2 regions of the Nicoliella sp. ESL1120 genome follow, and region 2 is predicted to be linked to the other one. Evidence: predicted binding sites of a transcription regulator. Region 2 holds the regulator's gene; the other holds the start of a gene.

Region 1 (11,864 bases), 590 kb from region 2:
GAAGAACCCTAAGATCAAAGCCATGATAGCAAGCGTATGTGAAGCCATCTTTTCACGGGGTTTTTTAAAGTTAGGAACCGAGTTACTAATTGCTTCCACTCCAGTTAGCGATGAAGAACCAGAAGAAAAAGCCTTGAAGAATAATAGCAGTGTCATTCCCTGGACTGGGGTACCAACTGCGCTAGCAGCTTGGTATGTAATATGTCCAGTTAAAATATTATACCCGCCCCAAATAATCATGATAAAAATCATAAAGATGAATAGGTAAACCGGCACCGTCAAAATCGATGCTGATTCACGCATCCCCCGTAAATTCAGTAACATAATTAATACTACGATCAAGCATGAAATCAGGATTCGATAATTATATAGTGCTGGAATTGCGGAAGTAATTGCTTCGGTTCCAGAAGTGGTCGAAACCGCCACGGTCAGCATATAATCAACTAGTAAGGACCCACCAGCAACTAACCCAGTCGTCCGCCCCCAATTATCACTAGCAACTAGGTATGCACCCCCACCAGATGGATAGGCGTAAATAATTTGTTGATAGGACAACGTGATTGCCAGCAAAAGAATCAAAACTAATGCTGAAATCCAAATTTGGTAAACTAAAGCAGCTACTGAAAGGGTCAGCAATACGGCTGTAATCTGTTCGGTCCCATAAGCAACCGATGAAAGAGCATCAGAAGAGAGCAAAGCCAATCCCTTAAATTTATTCAAGGAATTACCACCCTCATCAGTTGATTTCAATGGCTTCCCAATTACTAATCGTTTTAAATAACGCCACATGAAAATGACCTCACTTTTTAAGTCTTCATTTTTTAAGATAATATAAATTTGTTTATGCAATTCTTAATTTTACTACAATTTGGTAAATATTTCATATTGAATTTTATTAACAAAAAAAGAACCGCTAAATAGCGATTCTTTTAAAGCAGAGCTTAATTTAAATTACATCATGCCGCCCATACCTGGTTGTGGAGGCATTGGGGTGTTATTATCATCCTTTGGTTCGTTTGCTACTACGGCTTCAGTAGTTAATAACAATGCTGAAACAGAAGCGGCGTTTTGAAGTGCTGAGCGACTAACCTTGGTTGGGTCAATGACTCCAGCCTTGATCATGTCTTCGTAAGTTCCATCAGCAGCATTGTAACCAATTCCAGGTTTTTGACCTCTAAGGTGGTCAACGATCACGGAACCATCAACCCCAGCATTGTGAGCAATTTGTCTAACTGGAGCTTCCAATGCACGGCGAACGATTTGAACCCCGGTGTTTTCATCGCCTTCAGCCTTAATGGCATCAATATCCTTTAAGATATTAATGTAAGCTGTTCCACCACCAGGAACGTAGCCTTCTTCAACGGCAGCCCGCGTAGCGTTCAAAGCATCTTCGATTCTGTACTTACGTTCCTTTAATTCGGTTTCGGTCGCAGCACCGACACGAACAACAGCAACTCCACCAGCTAACTTAGCAAGGCGTTCCTTTAACTTGTCACGGTCAAAGTCAGAAGTCGTCTTTTCAATTTGGGTCTTAATTTCGCTAACCCGATCAGCAATCTTAGCCTTGTCACCAGCACCTTGAACGATCGTAGTGTTATCCTTAGTAATGTTTGCCTTAGCAGATTGACCTAGTTGTTCTAAGGTCGCATCCTTTAGGTTTAATCCTAAATCGTCAGTAATCACAGTTGCACCAGTTAAAGTAGCGATGTCTTGTAATTGATCCTTCCGACGATCACCGAATCCAGGAGCTTTGACAGCAACCACGTTGAAGGTCCCACGCATCTTATTCAAAACAAGGGTTGGTAATGCTTCACCACCAATATCATCAGCAATGATCAAGAGTGAACGCCCTTGTTCAACCACTGATTGAAGAACTGGTAAAATGTCTTGAATGTTATTAATCTTTTTGTCAGTAATTAGAATGTATGGATTATCCAAATTAGCTTCCATCTTATCGTTATCAGTCACCATGTATTGTGACATGTAACCACGATCGAATTGCATTCCTTCAACGACATCTAGGCTAGTTTCAACCCCACGGGAATCTTCAATGGTAATGACCCCGTCGTTACCAACCTTTTCCATTGCATCGGCAATCAATTCACCAACTTGCTTGTTAGCAGAAGAAATGGCAGCGATTTGAGCAATATCGTTTTTGTTCTTTACTTCGTGTGACATCTTGTGTAATGCCTTTACAGCTACTTCGGTAGCCTTTTCGATTCCGCGGCGAACGCCAACTGGGTTAGCACCAGCGGTAACGTTCTTCAAGCCTTCGTTGACGATTGCTTGGGTCAATACAGTGGCAGTCGTAGTCCCGTCACCAGCAATGTCATTAGTCTTGGAAGCCACTTCAGCAACTAATTTAGCTCCCATGTTTTCAAAATGATCTGGGAGTTGGATCGCCTTTGCAATCGTTACCCCATCATTTGTGATGTTTGGACCAGCACCTTCTTCTAGGACAACGTTACGTCCCTTTGGTCCTAAAGTAGTCTTAACCGTATTAGCTAATTTATCAACACCGTTAAGTAATGATTTTCTTGCATCTTCTGCAAATTTAACTTCCTTAGCCATCAATTATCACCTCATGAAATTATTTTTTGTTTTTTATGATTTTAATTTTAATTTATTAATTAGTCGACAACTGCAACTAAATCCTTTTCATGTAAAACTAAGTAGGATTGGCCTTCGTAGTCAACGGAAGTGCCAGAGTACTTGTCGAATAGAACGGTTTCGCCTTCCTTAACTGCTGGTGCAACTGTCTCTCCGTTATCCAAGATCCGTCCAGCACCGACAGCGACTACCTTTCCAGTTTGGGGCTTTTCCTTAGCATTACTTGCTAAGACAATCCCGCCGACTGTCTTTTCCTTTTCCTCTTCAACTTCAACGATCACACGATCACCTAATGGCTTTAACACATTAATCCCTCCAATTAAGTTTACATAAATTTAGCACTTGAACTATGTCAGTGCTAATTGTTATCTTTAATATATATTCTTTTAATTTTAATTGCAAACATTTTGACCGCTGCCCAAATAAAAAAAACGCTCATGCAACTTTGCATGAACATTTTATCGAAATCAGATTAATAATGCGATGATTTAAAACTAGGAATCTTGAATCTAAAGGTTTACTTAATGTAATGTTCAATAAAGTAAATCAAGGTCTGTAACTCATTCGTTAAATCAACATTTTGCACCGTTACGTTCTCGGGAGTTGATAGACGGACCTGGGTGAAGTTAAGAAAGCCCTCCGCCCCCGCTTTAATGGCATTATCGCAAACTTCTTGTGCCACTTTAGAAGGCACAGTTAAAATAACGACCTTGATCTGTTGATCCCTTAATTGTTGAACCATTTCTTCATATGAATAAATGGGGACCCCATTTTGAATGGTGTTAATCATTCGCTCCTTAGTATCAAAGGCAGCAGCAATCCTAACGTTGCTATCACGATGAAAATTAAAGTTCAGTAGTGCCTGTCCAAAGTTTCCGACCCCGACTAATGCAACGTTAGTCAAACGGTCTTCATTTAGAATCCGCTTAAAGAAATTCAATAAATTCTCAACATCATAACCATAGCCACGTTTACCAAGCGCCCCAAAATAGGAAAAATCCCTTCTAATCGTAGCAGAGTCCACTTGAATTGCGTCCGCAAATTTATTTGATGAGATTCGTTCAACGTTTGAGTCATGTAAAATCGTAAGGTATCGATAATAGATCGGCAATCTTTTTGCGGTTGCCCGTGGAATTTTATTTTCAGCCATAAGTCTTTCCTCCCGGCATTTTCGTTCATAAAAAAACGTTTCCAGATTATTTTATCATAAAAAAAGACTTTGTGAAATATTAATCAATTATATCGATTTTCATAATTTCATATTATATGTAAATTATGATAAAATTATCCTTAAACTACTATAATATAAAGGGGTGAGGACTTGCAAATCTTACAAGTAAATAACGTAACCAAAAGATTCGATGGTGTGCCAATTTTCACAAATGTTAATATGAATATTGAAAATCATGCTAGAATCGGGCTCGTTGGCCGCAATGGAGCCGGTAAATCAACGCTAGTTAAAATGATTATTGGTGAAGAAAGCATCGACGAAGGGAAGATTACTGAAAAAAACGGCCTTACAATTGGCTATCTTTCACAAAATACGGGTCTTCATTCAGAACGAAACGTCTGGGATGAGATGTTAAGCGTGTTCGCCGAATTAATTAAAACGGAACACAAGATGCACGCGTTAGAAATACAAATGAGTGATCAACAGGTTAATCAAGATCCACAAAAACTAGCAGAAGTCACTAAATCATACGACACGATTCAGGCTAACTTTACCGCTAATCATGGGTACAGTTATAAAGCTGAAATCAAGGCGGTTTTAAACGGATTTGGTTTTGGAGAATCATTCTACGAACAACCCGTTAATTCTCTTTCAGGTGGGCAACAAACCCAACTTGCATTAGCGAAACTGCTCCTTGAAAAACGCGACCTCCTTATTTTAGATGAACCAACCAACCACTTAGATGTTGAAACGATCACATGGTTGGAAGGCTACGTCCAAAACTATCCTGGTTCGCTTTTGATCATTTCACATGACCGTTACTTCATGGATAAGTTAGTCAATGAAGTCTATGACTTGGATAACGGAACGCTAACATATTACAAAGGTGATTACACTAGCTTTGTGAAGCAAAAACAAGCGCGCTATGCTGAACGGCTCCATGCGTATGAAAAACAGCAAGCTGAAATTAAAAAAATGCAGGACTTTATTGATAAAAACATCGTTCGGGCATCGACTACTAACCGTGCTCAGGCACGTCGTAAACAATTAGAAAAAATGCCAAAGCTCGAAAAACCATTTGATAATAATAAGGTCGCTCAATTTCGATTCTCAGAAGCAAAGCCCAGTGGTAACATCGTTTTAACAGTTCGGAATCTGGCGGTCGGCTATGATGATCAGGTTCTAGCTAGTCCAATTAACATTGACGAAAAAAAGCACCAATCGATCGCAATTATCGGACCCAACGGGGTTGGTAAGTCGACCCTATTAAAAACCATTTTAGGCAAGCTACCAAAATTAGCGGGGACCGTTTCATTCGGGACCGGAGTCAGCATTGGCTACTACGATCAAAAACAGACTTCCTTACACAGTAATAAAACCGTTTTAAATGAAATTTGGGACGACTACCCTACTACTCCAGAAGGCCACATCAGAACCATTTTAGGGAGCTTTTTATTTTCTGGTAATGACGTTGAAAAAGTCGTCGGTAACCTTTCTGGTGGTGAAAAGGCGCGTTTGATGCTCACCAAATTATCAATGGATCACGATAATTTCTTAATTCTCGATGAACCCACTAACCATTTGGACATTGAAAGTCGCGAAGTTCTTGAAAATGCATTGAAGCAATTTGATGGGACGATCCTATTCGTTTCACACGATCGATACTTCATTAACCAAGTTGCTAGCGAAATTATTGAAATTACCCCTGAAGGATCAGAAAGATACCTAGGGGATTATGATTACTATATTGAAAAAAAGGAAGATCAAATCGCCCAAGCACAACACGAGGCCGCTAAATTAGCTGCTGAACATCCCGAAGCGGTTCAACCCACCGAATCGAAGGGCAAGGTCGATTACCAAAAGAGTAAGCAAGACCAAAAGCAACGGCGTAAATTAGAACGCCAAATCAGCGAAATTGAGGAACAAATGGGCAAGCTCAGCGAACAACACGCTCAAATCGAGGATCGAATGGCCCAACTAGCTGCTGATCAAAAGATTAGTGAACTTGAGGAACTCCAAAAGAATCTCGATCAAGTCAACCAACAAAATGAAAAACTATCAGATCAGTGGACTCAACTAAGTTTAGAACTCGAAGATTTAAATAATGAGTAAATAAAAGGACTGAATCAAAAATTTTGATTCAGTCCTTTTTGAATTTTATTGAGTTACATCAGGAGCCCATTCAAACTCAAGGCTCGGGTCAGCATTTAAATCGAGGCCTGCAAAACGACCTTCTTTAAACATAATAAAGCCAGCTGCACCAATCATCGCAGCGTTATCACCACATAGTTTGCGTGGCGCCATTATTAATTTCGTATTTGGTAGTTGATCAATTGCTGATTGCAAGCATGTCCGCAGTCCATTGTTGGCAGCTACTCCTCCTGCTAAGATCAATTGTTTGACTGGGTAGTTCTCCAACGCCCGCAGTGTTTTATCTACTAAAACATCTACGACCGCATTTTGAAAACTAGTTGCCAGGTCATCATGATTCAACTTATCACCTACTTGTTCTGCGTGATGGTAAGTGTTAATAAAGGCACTCTTTAACCCACTAAAACTAAAATCATAATTAGATGACTTATCCATTGCTCGTGGAAAGTTAAATGTATCCTTACCCTTCGCTGCCATCGCATCAACAGTAGGCCCGGCGGGGTAGTTAATCCCTAACACCCGACCAATTTTATCGTAGGCTTCACCAGCGGCATCATCGCGCGTTTCACCAATAATTTCGAACTGGCCCTCTTTGGGCATGTAAACCAATTCAGTGTGGCCACCAGAAACGACTAATGCAAGGGTTGGAAATTCAATTGGCTCGACAAAACGAGCAGCATAAATATGCCCCGCGAGGTGGTTGACTGGAATTAACGGAAGGTGGTGAGCCCACGCAACCATCTTAGCAGCAGTCACCCCGATCAAAAGCGAACCTACTAATCCAGGCCCATAGGTAACGGCCACGGCATCTAAATCATCATAGGTAACATTGGCCTCTTGCATCGCATCACGAATACAGATGGTAATTTCTTCGATATGATGACGACTAGCAACTTCTGGAACTACGCCACCAAATCGTTTATGGCTATTGATCTGTGTGGCTACGATGTTAGAAAGAATTTGATTGCCATCTGCAATAATTGCGACACTAGTTTCATCGCAACTAGACTCAAATGACATGATTAAATTACGCTTCAAAATTATTCCTCCAAATTATAATCCATAATTAATTGGGCTATTATCAATTTCACTAATATCTAGCGTCATATCAATGGCATCTTCTTGATTATCAATATAGTAGTTATTTTTAATGCCTGAACGTTTAAATCCTAAATCAGCATAAAGATGCTGAGCACGATAATTACTACTTCTCACTTCTAGCGTGATCTTTGAATAGTCAATGCGACGCGCTTTTTTAATAATTACCGTTAACAAGTAATATGCAAGCCCCCGATGTTGAAATTCTTTTTGAACCGCTAGATTCGTAATATGGCATTCCTTATTATTATCAAACATTGCACAACCAATGAATGCAACCAATTGATCATGATATCTAATTACTAAGTATAAACGATCTTGATCACGCTTAAGTTCCCTTAGCATCGTATTGTAATTCCATGGAGTTTTGCCGTCATAAACAGATTTTTCAATCTTTAATAACTCTGGGGTATCTGTAACCATGGCCCTTCCAATAAAGTACTTAACATTTTTAATTTCAATCGTATGGTTTTTAACCGCAATTTGTTGTTCACGAAATACTGCTTCACTTTTTAAAAATAGGCTATGGTACCATTGCTTAAACTTTTTTAACATATGAACTTGAATCCTCTTTTGGGTGTAGTTTTTGCCAATCGGCTTCTGCTTTCGTCAATCTCAAATAATTAGGAACAAACGTATCAATGTCTTGAACTGGTGGTAAAGTCTCGCCAAATAGTCCTAGGTTTGCAGCTTGAGGAAGGTTATCTAAATTATTAATCATCGTAAAATTAGCAGGCAAGCGATCGTTAAAATGATTAGCATCACCTAATCCAATAATCGATTCATTTTGATAGGCCTCCATTTTACTCAACCAACGGGATAATGAAACGTGTTGATCAGGAATCACTGCAACTGGGCGTCCGTTTTGAATCCGATACAATCCAGTAAACATGTTCTCATTTCTGGCATCAAACACTGGATTCACTAATTGACCTTCAATATTGATATTCAAAGCCAATGTTTGCAAACTAGAAACCCCCACTAATTTAATCCCTAGGGTAAATGCTAATACCTTAGCAGTCGCAGTTGCAATCCTAATTCCGGTATAAGAGCCAGGACCATCAGCAACTACCACGCGGTCTAAATCGCTGGGCTGCATTCCACAATCTTTCATTAGATTATCGATAATCGGTAGTAAGTATTGAGCATGTTTTTGATGCGTCGTTGTTGTCGTTGTTGCTAAAATTTGTTGATCCTCTAAGATCGCGATACTTAGGGGGCGATTGGAAGTATCCAATGCTAAAACCTTCATAAAATAATCTCCCTATTGTTGTTAATTTTTATCATGCTTATTATATACCATTATAAAGCATTAAAAAAAGCGAACCAGATGTTTAATCTACCTCGCCATCGTGTTGCCAAGTAATATTAGCAATTGCTGCTAATTGTTGATTGTGATAAATTTCGTGCTTCGTAACAACGGTTCCATCAATTTCTTGATGTTCATAATTACTTTCAATTACGTTGCCATAACGCACTTCGCTATCATATTTTAGGTTAATGTGAGCAGGAATGTTTTGAACTAAAAAATCATATGGTAATAAATCAGTCATCCAATCCAAATAACGAGTATTGTTGACGTGAATGTTCGTATCAATATCGCTATAACGGATTCGATACTGGCGACTATTAGATAATGATTCAATCTTGCGTGGCTTTTTAATTCGAGGAGTTAACTTCACAGCATTAGAATGATACGGATCAACAATTTGATGTGGGATCGGTGCTAAACGCCGTTGTTCAATATTCATTGAAACCCATAAGCTTTTGATGTAAACGCACTGACTGCCCTTCTCATCTAAAATCCAAAACTCTCGAAAGGCAAAAAATTTATTATAAGATGTCGATTGGGTTTGGATGGTAATATTTTCATCCGTCTTAGGAAGATGATTAATTTCTAAATCATATTGAATGACCACCCAAGTTACCCCAAACGATGCAATAAATTCATTGGTTAACCCAAGCTCTTCATTTTGATCCTCAGAAACTAAAATTGCCATGTTAAGGAGCATTGGTAACGTAACTCGATTCTGATTATCAGTTTCATAATAAGTGATTCGATGTTTTTCACTAAAGCGACTCACGATAAATGGTCAATCCTCCTTTTCAATATGGTGATATAGGTTATAAACTTCTTGCTTTTTAATTTGGTGTAACTTAGCAACTTGCTTAATCGCAACGTTTGGCTTATCACCTTGCGCAATTAAATAATCGACCTGTTCAACCATCGAAAGCCCGTTCAGTTCATCATCTTGATGATCATCGATTTGTGCCTCTGAATTGCCCTCAACAATAATTACGAATTCTCCCATAATTTTATTGTTGGCAGCCCAATCTAATAATTCAAGCAAGGTCCCCCTATGAAAATCCTCATACCGCTTTGTAATTTCCCTACATAAGACAGCACGTCTTCCTTCACCAAGTACGCTCGCCATGTTCTTAAGGGTTTTTCTTAAACGATGTGGCGCCTCATATAGAATGAACGTTTCTTGATGACGGTTCAGATCTTCAAGTTCAGCGATTTGATCTCTTGGCTTCCGATTCAAAAAGCCATAGAAATAAAAGGGTTGTGGTGATAACCCAGATGCAATTAGTCCAGTTAATCCGGCATTCGCCCCTGGCAATGGAACGACTGGGATATTAGCCTCAATACAAGCAACCACTAATTCGTGTCCTGGATCACTTATCGATGGCATTCCCGCATCGCTAGCTTGGGCAATGTTCATTCCTGATTGCAATTTTTGAATCAATTCTGGAATCCGTTCCATTGTGTTATGTTCATGAAAACTAATTTCCTTAGTCTCAATTTCAAAATGATTCAATAATTTCTGGGTATTTCGTGTATCCTCAGCCGCAATTAAATCGACTTCACGAAGCACCTTAACTGCTCTAAAAGTCATGTCATCTAAATTGCCAATTGGGGTTGGCACTAGGTATAACGTTCCAGTATCATGTTTAGCAAAACTGTGTTGAACTTGCAATTTAATCCCTAACTTTCTTATTTTCGGTTAATAATTTCATCACAGAACATACAACCTTCACCATTTTCACGCGGTTTACCATAAAATTGATTACATACGTGAAATCCATCATTAAATAACTTTTCTAATATCTTGCGGGACTCATTATGCTTGGTTGCTTTCTGTGTTGGTACTTTTTGATCATGATTTTCATTTGAATGTGTTTCCAATAATTCACGCAAATGCTGATTTTCAATTTCTAATTCTGAATTTTTTTCCAAAACTTCGTTCATTGCTTCACGGAGTTCGGAAAAGCGGGTCAACATCGATTGAGTTTGAGACTCCATATTCTTTAACCCACTGTATAGCTCTTTATTATTCAATATCAATTTCACCCTTATTAATTGTTTAATTCAACTGATCTAGCACCTTTAAAGTAGTTGATTCTAAAACGTTTTGAAAATTAATGTTAATTGCTAAATCACTATTACTCTTAAGCATTAGTTCAATTATACTGAGCAACTTTTGCTTAGGAATCTGCAACGCAATTTGGTGAATTTGGCTATTAATTTGTGGAAAATTAAGTTCATTATCATCAACTGCTTTAAATTTAATATCTAATACATCCCGCCAAACTTCAATCATCATATCGATTGTAATTCGCTTTGCATCCTGATTATTAATCAAGGCCATCATATCAGTTTGCACCATTGTAAATGCAACTGGATTGCGCTTGTTGAGCTGAAGAAACCATTGACTAATTGCATTTTGCAACTTTGCGAACCAATTATTTTCAAACCACCCAGAGGCAGTATCAATATTATTAGTCATTTTCATAATTAAGTTAAAATATACACTATCAATACCAGCTTTAGTGAGTTCTTCACTAAAGAGGGTCGGCGAAATTGAAGGAAATTCAACTAATTGGGTTCTTGAAATAATGGTTGGTAACAATAGTGATTTATTGCTAGTAAGTAGAAATGAAAATACATTCCCAACTGGCTCCTCAATAAACTTTAAAAGACTATTAGCAGCCTCTGTGGTCATTTTATCAGCATCATTGATTATGAATGCCTTTTGATTACCCTCAACAGCACTCTTGGTAAATTCAGCCTTTAATAATCGCACTTGATCAATTTTGATGCTTGCTCCGTCTGGTTCAATGATCATTACATCTGGATGCTGCCGACTGGCAATTCGGATACACTCGTTGCACTTACCACAAGGTCTACCATCTTTTTGATGGGGACAAAACAATGCCATCGTAATCTGTAACGCAACCGCTAACTTTCCAGTCCCTAGCGCCCCGCTAAATAGGTACGCATGGGTCAAATCATGGTCACTAACAACCTGGGCAAAATGTTCAACTAATTGGGGTTGCTTAATAGATGCCTCTTTAATAATGGACTCAGCAACTGATTTTTCCATCGCCATTAGAATTGATAAAATTGATCCATTGGTAAGATCATTACAGTTGCCCCACCAACTTGGATTTTGACGGGATATGAACCTTCATTTGCTCCGCCATCTAGATTAACTGGTGGCGTCATATATTTCTTTCTAGTTCTTGAAATATTCTTGATGATATCTAAGGTTTTTTGCACCTTTTCATCTTCAATTCCAATCATGTAAGTGGTATTCCCTGATTTAAGAAAGCCCCCAGTTGTAGATAACTTGGTTGCTCTAATATTATTTTTGATAAATGCCTCTTGTAGCTCACTAGTATCTTTATCTTGAATAACTGCAATTAATAATTTCATTATTTGTCACCCCTATTTAGATAATCGTGCAAAATTTTTAATACCGCATCATAAACTTCATCGATTGACCTAGTTGCGTCAACTCGGATGATTCGATTAGGATAATCATGAACT
Region 2 (11,864 bases):
TAACGATTGTCATGTGCAAAAATTTTATACTTATTAGTTAACCAATGATCAGCCTTTTTAGATAATTCTAAGTGCTTTAGATTAGCTGAGTTTAAATTAAGGCTGCGCGTTCTGGGCTTACGATTGTTTTTGCCACCCCAATCAGGAAGGAAATCATTTGGACGATGGTTGATTTTTAAGTCCTTAAAAAACGCTGCCTGCGTTTCATAAGTTTTATAATGATTCAAATCAATCAAAGTGTCGCTATTTCGTGGTGTCATATGATTCAAGTTCTTAAATGCATTGGGCATTAAAAAGTCATCGGCATCAACAAAAACAACGTAATCACCAATCGCAACATCTAGAGCAGCATTGCGGGCTGCCCCAATTGTTTCGGGTTTGAAAGACACCACCTGAATCGGGAAATGGCTCTCTTGAAAACGATTATCAAAATCATTACATGCAATAATCCATTCAAATTGACTGAAAGTCTGGGATTCCAAGTTTAACCTTAATTCATCTAATTTATCTAAATCTTCGGGTTTACACGGTGTGATGATGCTAAATTTCATAGTGTCATTTCCCTTCTAAAATAATTTTTGAATCGAACCTAAGAGCCCGTTATGCGATACTTTTAATTTAATCTGTTTTTTTAAATCATAAGGCAGCTCGTTAACTGCTGACTTTAGCTTTGCCATTAGCGTTTTACTATCACCTAAATTAGCATGATTTAAAACAATTGAACTATAAAGCGCACTTAATCGATTAACCAATGCTTTGGAATAGTAATTTTTAATTTTTTCATCAAAAATAAGCGCTAGATTATCGATCATTTGTAAAACGGCATTCAATTCCGTATTAACTGAATTAGCACTAAGAACTAAAGTTGGCATGTTTAACTTAAGGTATTCATCATCTTCGATCAAATCGTATAATAGTTTAGCCAAAAGTGGTTTTTTGCTTGCTAACTTATCACTATCAATCCGATATAGAACGTTTCGACCACTAAGGTCAACATTATTAAAAAATGTCCGATATCGATAATTGCGGTCATTAATGTAATAACTTTGTAGTCCCAATAAAAGGTTCAATTTCTTTCGCAGCGGAAGGCTCACTAATTCAGTATTTACGTCCACATCAAAGATATGCCTAATCGTATTAATCTTAACATCACTAGTCGATTCCAAAAACGGGTCCAATTGTTCACCAATCGAGCTTTCGTTATCAACAGTGCTTAAAAATAATAGGTTAATTGGGTGTTGGTCTAACGTGTTCTCCCATTGCATTATTGCATCTGGTAATAATGCATCATCAACATGCAAATTAAGCCAATAGGTTTCCCCCTGAGTCGCTAATTCGATATCAGCTGGATCATCATAAACGATGACTGGCAGATTATTAATAAATTCAAATAAGCCAGTATTTAACTGGCCATCATTTTTAATTACAATTGCTAATTCACTTCTATGGTATTGATTAGTTATATTATTCACAAAACTAATTAAATTCTGTTCGTCTAATTGGTCATTAGGCAACAGGTTAATGATAAATTTCATAAAAACCCTCCTAAGTACTATGAAATTTAGTTGATTAACATTAATTATAAAGGAATATAAATCCAACCGCAATTCAAGAAAATAAAAAGGGCTTACCTTAGCAGCCCTAGCTATATTAACTATTATTCTTTAGGAAGGATTAAATTTAAGATAATTCCGATTACAGTTGCTAACCCTAATCCAGTAAATTGAAATTGATTACCGATTTGTAAATAAGCATTCCCCACCCCAATTACCAAAATGATCGATGCGATCATAAGGTTACGCTTGAGATTTAAATCGACTTGTTTTTCAACCATGAGCTTAATCCCACTAGCTGCAATGGTCCCGAATAATAAGAAACTAATTCCCCCAATAACTGGTTTTGGCATCTGCATAATTAACACGTTCAGCTTGTTAACGAACGCAAATAAAATAGCAAAGACGGCGGCCCCCATCAAAACATACACACTATGAACCTTAGTGATGGCCATTACCCCAATGTTTTCACCATAGCTAGTTACAGCAGGTCCTCCTAAAAGCCCAGCTGCAATCGATGCCGCTCCATCACCGGCTAAGGTGCGGTTCAATCCAGGTGATCTGAAATAATCGCGGTGGGTCAATTCATCTAATACCATCAGATGTCCAATATGTTCTGTCATTGTCACGAATGCAATCGGTGCAATTGCAATAATGGCTCCAACGTTTAGATGAAAAGAATAGTTAATAAATGGCAATTCAAACGGTGGCATTTTGAACCACGGGGCATCGGCAATTACACTAATATTAACTAGTCCCAAAAAGATCGAAACTATATAACCACAAACAATGGCTAGTAATACGGGAATCAGGCCTAAGAATCCCTTTAAATACATGTTAAAGAACACTGCTAGTGCAAGGGTAAGAAGAGCAATCCCGAAGAATTTAATATCATAATGATTATTATTCATCATCGCATCATTAGCTGCACTACCCGCCAAAGAAAGCCCAATCACCATAATGATCGGACCGACTACAATCGGCGGCAATAAATGATCGACCCAATCTTTACCAATCATTGCAATCATAGCTGCAACAATCAGATACACGATTCCAACCGTTACCACCCCTTGCGCAATTCCAGGATAGCCTGTCGTTTTCATCAATGAAGCCATAGGAACGATAAATGCAAAACTCGATCCCATATATGCGGGAATCTGGCGTTTGGTGATTAAGATGTGAAGCAGGGTCCCCACCCCGGATGAAAATAGTGCAATGCTCGGACTTAACCCCACTAGTAACGGTACGATTACCGTACTTCCAAACATTGAAAACATGTGTTGTAAGGATAGCCCAACCCATGGGATTAACTTTGGCTTATCATTTACATCTAATACTGCATCATCATCATGAAAATTATTCTTCATTCTAAAATTCCTTTCAAAAAAGCCCCCACTAACAGACTAGTTAATGGGGGCTTTAAATCAGTGCTTGATATTCGTACCATCTTCTAGTCTCTCTGGACTAATTAAAGATATTATATTAATAATAGATTACTGTAGTTAACCATAAATGTCAATCTAGTTCGAACCATCGGATTCATCTTCATCGGTCTTTAACACCGCCATGAAGGCTTCTTGTGGGATGTCGACCTTTCCAACCGCTTTCATCCGCTTCTTACCGGCCTTTTGCTTTTCCAGTAATTTCATCCGTCTAGTCCGATCACCACCATATAGTTTAGCGGTCACGTCTTTACGGTATGCCTTAACGTTCGTTCTAGCAATCACCTTCGCACCAATCGCGGCTTGAATTGGAATTTCAAAGTTTTGGCGTGGAATGATTGTCTTAAGTTTCCCAACGATTTCACGCGCCCGACTAGCAGCAAATGATCGATGTGAAATAAAGCTTAAGGCGTCGACTTGATCACCATTCAGCAAAATATCAATTTTAACTAAATCACTTGGTTGGTAATCATCAACTTCGTAATCCAATGATGCATATCCATGGGTTCCTGATTTTAATTTGTCAAAGAAATCAAAAATAATTTCCGAAAGGGGCATATGGTAAATCACATTGACCCGCGTGTCATCAAGATAATCCATCGTTTCAAATTGCCCCCGTCGTTTTTGACAAAGCTCCATTACCGCCCCCACGTAGTCGTTGGGAACCATAATCGTTGCTTTCACAAACGGTTCTTCAATCTTCTTAATGGCAGAAGCATCTGGCATTTCGAAGGGATTGTGAACATCTACTTCATTGCCATCATTTGTAAATGCGTGGTAGGTAACGGAAGGCGCAGTCGTGATCAAATCAAGGTTAAATTCACGTTCTAGCCGTTCTTGAACTACATCCATATGCAATAACCCTAAAAATCCACAACGGAATCCAAATCCTAACGCTTGCGAATTTTCTGGTTCAAATTCTAGTGAAGCATCGTTTAACTTTAGCTTTTCAAGGGCTTCACGCAGATCGCCAAACTTTGCGTTATCAGTAGGATATAGCCCTGCATACACCATCGGATTCATTTCTCGATAACCAGGAAGGGCCTTATCAGCTGGATTATTGACCAATGTAACGGTATCACCAACTCGGGTTTGATTAATATCCTTAATACTAGCGGTAATGTAGCCCACGTCTCCTGCCATTAAATAATCGCGCTTAACTGGATGCGGAGAGTTGACCCCTACTTCAGTGACTTCATATTGAGTCCCACTATTCATTAATAGGATTTTATCGCCGGTCTTTACAACCCCATCTTCCAAACGAACACTCAATACGACTCCGCGATAATCATCATAAACGGAATCGAATACTAACGCTTTTAGTGGGGCATCGATATCACCGCTTGGTGCAGGAATATCATTCACAATTTTTTCAAGTAAATCTGGAACGCCCAACCCTGTTTTGGCACTGGTCAACGCTGCATCAGAAGTATCTAGGCCAATCATGTTTTCGATTTCAGCCTTCACTTCGTCTACTTGTGCAGATGGCAAATCGACCTTATTGATGACTGGGATAATTTCTAAGTCATCATCAAGGGCTAAATAAACATTCGCTAGGGTTTGAGCTTCTACCCCTTGGGTAGCATCAACAACTAACAATGCCCCCTCACAAGCTGCTAGACTTCTTGAAACCTCGTAAGAAAAATCGACGTGCCCAGGTGTATCAATTAAATGAAACTCATAGTCATGACCGTCCTTAGCATGATAGGTCAATTTAACAGCATTCAATTTAATCGTGATTCCACGTTCCCGTTCCAATTCCATATTGTCCAATAGTTGATTCCGCATATCCCGCTTAGCGACCGTATCGGTCAATTCTAGAATTCGATCAGCCAGCGTTGATTTTCCGTGATCAATATGTGCGACAATGGAAAAGTTCCGAATGTATTTTTGGTGTTCCTTCATTTCATTAAGATCCATTTTTTGTCCTGCCTTTTTCTTTTTCGTTACGGTAATTATTTCTCTTAATTATAACAACCACTGACACTGATAACAAATTAGATACAATAAAAGCCAGCGATTGGCTGGCCATTATTAACTATTTCTTATCAAACTTGTCGCGCATTTTATCGAAAAATGATTGATTTTGCGTTACATTGATGTCTTCACCACTAGCATCGGCGAATTCTTTCAACGTTTCTCGTTGCCGTTTATTCAAGTTCCGTGGCGTAACGATATTAACGTTAACCACTTCGTCACCACGACCGGCCCCGTTGACGTTTGGAATTCCCTTGCCCCTCAGACGGAAGTTCGTGCCTGTTTGGGTCCCTGCCGGAATCTTTAGGCTGACTTCGCCATCTTCGGTCTTTTGATCATCATTTAAAGCCCGCACTTTAATTTCACACCCCAGTGCGGCTTGGGCAAATGAAATCGTTTGCTTATAGGTGATCCGAGTTCCTTCACGTTGAAAGTGCTTGCTTGGTTTTACTGAGAATAGGATGTATAAGTCCCCGTAAGGACCTCCATTACTTCCTGCATCCCCTTGTTGTTGTAAACGCATCTGTTGGCCGTCATCTACACCAGCTGGCACCGTAACAGCAATTTCATGGGCTTGCTCAGTCTTACCAGCACCATGACAAGTAGGACACTTTTCCTTGATTTCCTTCCCAGTCCCGTGACAAACTGGACATTCCTGTTGACTTCTAATCCGACCGAGCGGCGTATTTTGTTCAACGGTCACATAGCCATTTCCATGACAGTGTTGACAGGTTTGTGGCTTGGTCCCTGGTTTCGCACCATTTCCACCACAGGTCTGACAGGTCGCTTCACGATTATACTTGATCGTTGTCTTCTTACCGAACACGGCTTCATCAAAATTAAGCCCCATTTGGTATTGAAGATCACGTCCCTGCGTTGGTGCATTCGGGTTATGCGCTTGTTGGCCACCCCCACCAAAGAATTGGCTAAAGATGTCTTCGAAGCCACCGCCACCGAAGCCACCAGCGCCGCCACCGAAGCCGCCGAAACCACCAGCACCGCCGGCTCCACCGCCGCCGAAGCCTTGAGGCCCATCTGCTGATCCGTATTGATCGTAGTTCGCCTTTTTATTCTTATCACTCAATACTTCATATGCTTCAGTGATTTGCTTGAATTTAGCTTCCGCATCGGGTGCCTTGTTAACATCTGGATGATACTTTGCTGCTAGCTTCCGATATGCACGTTTAATATCGCTTTCACTGGCATCATGATCCAGGCCTAACACCTTGTAATAATCTTCTCCAGCCATTATTTTCCTCCTAAGTTCATATCTATTTTTATTTTAAAGGATTCAAACCCCTAAGACAATAAAAAGCCAAAGTCTAATTCAGCGACTTTGACTTTTTATGACAACGAATTAATAACAATTATTATTTGTTATTGTCCTTCTTATCATCATCGTTAACTTCATGGAAGTCACCGTTAACTGTGTTGTCATCACCCTTAGCAGAATCTGAACCAGCATTTGCACCAGCATCAGCGCCACCTTGAGCTTGTTGATTTTGTTGATATAACTTAGTAGCTAATTCTTGAACTTGCTTTTGTAGTTCATCCTTCTTAGCCTTCATGTCATCAAGGTTGTTTTCTTCCTTGGCCTTCTTCAAAGCAGCTTCAGCATCCTTAGTAGCCTTAATTTCGTCTTCGGATACCTTACCTTCAACATCCTTCAAAGTCTTATCAGTTTGGAAGATCAATTGGTCAACTTCATTCTTTAAGTCGACTTCTTCCTTGCGCTTTTCATCAGCATCGGCATTAGCCTTTGCTTCATCCATCATCTTGTTGATTTCGTCATCGGAAAGGCCATTGGAATCCTTGATGGTAATCTTTTGGGACTTACCTGTTCCCTTATCCTTAGCGGAAACGTTAACGATTCCGTTTTTATCGATATCGAAAGTAACTTCGATTTGAGGAATTCCACGAGGAGCAGCAGGAATATCAGTTAATTGGAATTGACCAAGCGTCTTATCGTCAGCAGCCATTGGCCGTTCACCTTGTAAGACGTGGATATCAACAGCTGGTTGGTTATCAGCGGCAGTTGAGAAGACTTGGCTCTTTGAAGTTGGAATGGTCGTGTTTCTGTCGATCAACTTAGTGAAGACCCCACCCATGGTTTCAATACCAAGGGAAAGTGGTGTAACATCAAGTAGCACAACATCCTTAACATCACCAGTTAGCACCCCACCTTGAACAGCAGCACCATCGGCAACGGCTTCATCAGGGTTAATAGAGTGGTTTGGTTCCTTGCCAGTCCATTGCTTAACAGCTTCTTGAACGGCTGGAATTCTAGTAGAACCACCATTTAAGATAACGTTATCAATGTCAGAAGTTGATAAACCAGCATCCTTCAATGCATTATCGAATGGAGCCTTCGTCTTTTCAACTAAGTCAGCAGTTAATTCATTGAACTTAGAACGACTTAACTTAGCAGTCAAGTGAAGTGGCCCTTCATCACCAGAAGCGATAAATGGAAGGCTGATTTCAGTTTCAGAAACTCCTGAAAGGTCCTTTTTAGCCTTTTCAGCAGCATCCTTTAACCGTTGTAATGCCATCTTATCATTGGATAAGTCAACTCCGTGTTCGCTCTTGAAGCCTTCGATCAACCAGTCCATGATCTTCTTATCGAAATCATCCCCACCTAAGTGAGTATCACCATTAGTAGAAAGGACTTGGAACACACCGTCACCTAATTCAAGAACGGAAACATCAAAGGTCCCACCACCAAGGTCATATACCAATACCTTTTGGTCGTTATCCTTCTTGTTCAAACCATAAGCTAAAGCAGCAGCAGTAGGTTCGTTGATAATCCGCTTAACGTCTAATCCAGCGATCTTACCAGCATCCTTAGTTGCTTGTCTTTGGGCATCATCAAAGTATGCAGGAACAGTGATAACAGCCTTGTCTACAGTATCACCAATGTAGTCTTCAGCAAACTTTTTGATGTATTGTAAGATCATTGCAGAAATTTGTTGTGGAGTGTAGCTCTTACCATCAACATCGACTTTGTAATTGCTGTCACCCATGTGGCTCTTGATTGATGAAATCGTGTTCGGGTTAGTGATCATTTGACGCTTTGCAACTTCCCCAACTTGAATTTCACCATCTTTAAATGCAACGACTGAAGGAGTCGTTCTTGAACCTTCTGGATTAGGAATAATCTTTGGTTCGTTACCTTCAAGAACGGCAACTGCTGAATTAGTAGTTCCTAAATCAATTCCAATAATTTTGTTACTAGCCATAATTTAATTTACCTCACTTTTTATTTTTTATTTATTAATTGTTTGTTTATTTTGCAACAACGACCATCGCTGGACGAATCACACGATCAGCTAATTGATAGCCATCTTGTAATACTTTCACAACGTGATCAGTTGGATGAGCATCATCTGCTGGGACCGTTTGAACGGCTTGACAGAAATTCGGATCAAACTTCTTGCCTTCCGCATCAATTTTTTTAATGTTGCTATCACTCAAAGCCTTAGTTAGGTGGTTCGAAACCATTTCAACCCCTTGTTTAAGTTGTTGACCGGCTTTATCATCCACCTTAACTTCAAGGGCTCGGTTTAAATTATCAACGATCGGTAAAATATTAGTTGCAAGCTTTTGGCCATCATACTTCAAGATGGTTGCTTGGTCTTTTTTAGCCCGATTTTGAACGTTTTGCAACTCAGCTGCAGTCCGTAGATACTTATTCTCCATATCATCCAACTGCCGTTTTAAATCAATAATTGCTTTATCAGCTTGTTTGTCTTCAGCATTAGCTTGCTCATCTGCAGCCTTTAACTTCTCTGTTTCAGTCGCTTCCGCAGAATTTTGCTTTTCTTCATCTTGCTTTTTCTTAGATGCCAAACAAAACCCTCCTCTAGATTTATTTGCTTCCTCCATAGTAACCTAACAAACGCTTGGTAAGCTCTTCTCTAAATGCACTGACCAAGGTAATTACCTTCGAATAAGGCATTCGAGTAGGCCCCAACACAGCAATCATTCCCTTACCGTATTGGCCAACATCATAGGTCCCTGTAATGACACTATAATTTTTCAATAATTCATTACTCATTTCAGAACCGATCTGAACCGAAACACCATCTTCTGAATTTCCTAAAAACTTAGAAATTTCACCAGATTGATTTAACATCGAATACAGCGGTTTGAGATAACTAACATCGCTTTGATTGGTAAAACTCAATAGGTTCATTTCACCACCAACGTAAAGGCGATCTCTAGTTGCTCTCATAAGGACCTCATCCAAGATGTCAATAAAGCCATTCGGAGAATGCAAGTACTTATTAACTTCCATTGGAATTACAGATTTTAGTTGCTCTAATACCACCGATAATGGCTGACCAACAAGTCGATCATTAATCAAATTAACGACTGACTCTAGTTGTTCACCGGTAACACCATCGGAAATGCGGAACAATTCAGTTTCCGCATCCCCATTATCAGTTACCAGAATCGCCATAACACGTTGATCACCTAATGCAACCAATCTAAATCCTTTTAGATGCCTACTTTGAGCCTGCTCTGGCTGCAAAGTCAAAGCAGTATAGTTAGTTAAATCAGATAGGATATTAGCAGATTTTTGAACTAGCTCATCGATCTTATGGTAATTTGAATCTAACGCCTTATGAATGATTTCCAGATCACTCATCGTATTGACCTTTGACAATGTCAAATGATCGACGTAATAACGATAACCATTAATCGATGGAATCCGTCCGGAAGATAAGTGGGTTTTTTCAATTAACCCCATATTTTCCAAAACCACCATTTCATTTCTGATCGTAGCAGAACTAACGTGAAACGGAAGTTGATTAACTAATGCTTTAGAACCAACAGGCGTTCCCGATTGAGTATAATCCTGAACGATTCCAGAAAGAATCAATTCTTGACGTTCTGTTAGCATTAATAATCACTCCTTTTTTAGCACTCATATCCTTCAAGTGCTAAGCTACATATATAATTTACCAAAGGAGCGATTATAAGTCAAGAAAGACACTCACAAATCACTTAAAAACTTTTGAGCCGTTTTTTGATCTTGATGCAGCTGATCGATCAAGGCTTCTACCCCGTTAAACTTAACCTCACCGCGCGTCCAATGGAGCCATTCGATATTTACTACTTCACCATAAATATTTTGATCAAAGTTAAATAAATTAATTTCAACGGTAATGGGATGTGAATCACCAAACGTCACGTTACGGCCAATCGAAGCCATCCCATCGTACCATTGATCACCAATTTGCATCCTTACAATGTAGATTCCAATTGCTGGCAACCATTGATATTCGCTATGCTCAACGTTAGCTGTTGGAAATCCCAACTCACGCCCGCGAGCAAATCCATGCACAACAGTTCCCGTAGTAACAAAGGGCCTGCCTAACAACCGATTAACGGTATCAATATGACCATCATCTAGGTTTTGGCGAATCCGAGTAGAACTCACTTTTTTATTGTCAATATCAAAGGATGCAACATCAACCACTTCAAAACGATTCTTTACATATTGAGGTAATAAATTCATATCAGCATTCTTTTTTCCATAAGTATGATCAAAACCAGCAACTACCGCCACTGCATTAAAGCGACAAAGATAATTATCGACGAATTCCTGTGGACTTTGCGCTTGGAATGCATTTGTATAACTAATCTGGAATACGATGTCAACGCCTAAGCGCTCAAAGAGTTCCATTTTATAATCCATCAGCGTTAAGTAACGCTTATCATGCGCGTTTAATTGTTGATATACGATTGATGGATGATGATCATAAGTTAAAACTGCTAATTTAACTCCGCGTTTTTCAGCAATTGATTTTGCTCGATTGATTATTTGCTGATGACCCAAATGGAGCCCATCAAAAAAACCCATTGCAAGCACAACTGGTTCATTCAAATTTAAATCTTTCATTGGATGGTGAATCTTTAAAATTTTCATTGTAAACTCCTAATTGACACTAAACATTTTTAATGGTTTATAAAATCCCTGTTCATGATTGTAATAGTACAACGCCTTAATTTGCTGATTAAACCTTACAGCAATTTCATCATTATCCATATTAATATCTTGGGGACTTAAAAATCCACCATTTTGCACCGTTTTCCACTGGTTCGGGCTCAATTCAATACTTTGATATCCACCCAGTGCATGATCAATTGGATACAAAACATTACTAATGTTGCCATCTTCCATCGCTGCTTTCACTTGACTTAGCGTAACCGATTCATCAATCGTAAAGCCGCCACTCTTAATCCTAGTAAGATCAGACATTACAGCTGGTACCCCTAAGATTTGGCCAACCATAAACGATAAAGTGCGGACATAGGTTCCCTTTCCACAACCTACTTCGAACTTGATTCGCTGAACTTGTTCTTCTTTATCATATTCAATGGGAGCAATAATTTTAAAGTAGTCAATGCGAACGTGCCGCTGGGGCCGTGTTACAGTTTCACCCGCCCGTGCATATTCGTATAAACGGCGACCATTGACTTTTACAGCTGAATACATTGGTGGAATTTGTAACAGTTCAGGTTGAACCAACCGTTGCATCGCCTGATTAATTGATGCTTCTGAAAACGGATCCGTAATTGCCTTCCTTTCAACAACATCACCATCTAAATCCTCGGTAGTCGTTGACATCCCAAGGGTGATCTCTCCTCGATAAACTTTTCCAGAATTCATCAAAAAATCAACCACCTTAGTTGCACTACCGATACAAATTGGTAAAACACCGTCAACGTTTGGATCGAGCGTTCCACTATGTCCAATTTTTTTAGTTTGCAAAATTCCACGTAGTTTTCTGACGCAATCGAAACTAGTCATTCCACGTTGTTTGTTCAATGGGATGATTCCATCCATAATTAACGACTCCCTATCTTTTCTCTAATTAATATTAAT

The links. Region 2 encodes HrcA, which represses chaperone genes, less so after heat shock. Its sites were predicted from a motif close to TTAGCACTCNNNNNNNNNGAGTGCTAA; they were not measured.
Region 1: the regulator HrcA is predicted to act here: its motif matches at 2,946-2,972, upstream of groES (co-chaperone GroES).

Annotation. Positions count from the first base shown of each region.
Region 1 covers NZ_CP196383.1:1,508,244-1,520,107, forward strand. Annotated here, with positions in the region: gene ACSYTE_RS06535 (APC family permease) at 1-789, opposite strand, end outside; gene groL (chaperonin GroEL) at 952-2,571, opposite strand; gene groES (co-chaperone GroES) at 2,631-2,915, opposite strand; gene ACSYTE_RS06550 (redox-sensing transcriptional repressor Rex) at 3,128-3,760, opposite strand; gene ACSYTE_RS06555 (ATP-binding cassette domain-containing protein) at 3,932-5,893, shown strand; gene tsaD (tRNA (adenosine(37)-N6)-threonylcarbamoyltransferase complex transferase subunit TsaD) at 5,939-6,952, opposite strand; gene rimI (ribosomal protein S18-alanine N-acetyltransferase) at 6,986-7,585, opposite strand; gene tsaB (tRNA (adenosine(37)-N6)-threonylcarbamoyltransferase complex dimerization subunit type 1 TsaB) at 7,569-8,282, opposite strand; gene ACSYTE_RS06575 (acyl-[acyl-carrier-protein] thioesterase) at 8,365-9,114, opposite strand; gene rsmI (16S rRNA (cytidine(1402)-2'-O)-methyltransferase) at 9,124-10,011, opposite strand; gene ACSYTE_RS06585 (DNA replication initiation control protein YabA) at 10,029-10,373, opposite strand; gene holB (DNA polymerase III subunit delta') at 10,399-11,424, opposite strand; gene darA (cyclic di-AMP receptor DarA) at 11,424-11,750, opposite strand; gene tmk (dTMP kinase) at 11,750-11,864, opposite strand, start outside.
Region 2 covers NZ_CP196383.1:913,810-925,673, reverse strand. Annotated here, with positions in the region: gene ACSYTE_RS04045 (bifunctional glycosyltransferase/CDP-glycerol:glycerophosphate glycerophosphotransferase) at 1-551, opposite strand, end outside; gene ACSYTE_RS04040 (hypothetical protein) at 567-1,535, opposite strand; gene ACSYTE_RS04035 (uracil-xanthine permease family protein) at 1,658-2,920, opposite strand; gene lepA (translation elongation factor 4) at 3,074-4,915, opposite strand; gene dnaJ (molecular chaperone DnaJ) at 5,034-6,221, opposite strand; gene dnaK (molecular chaperone DnaK) at 6,343-8,208, opposite strand; gene grpE (nucleotide exchange factor GrpE) at 8,255-8,818, opposite strand; gene hrcA (heat-inducible transcriptional repressor HrcA) at 8,838-9,875, opposite strand; gene ribF (riboflavin biosynthesis protein RibF) at 9,969-10,904, opposite strand; gene truB (tRNA pseudouridine(55) synthase TruB) at 10,914-11,825, opposite strand.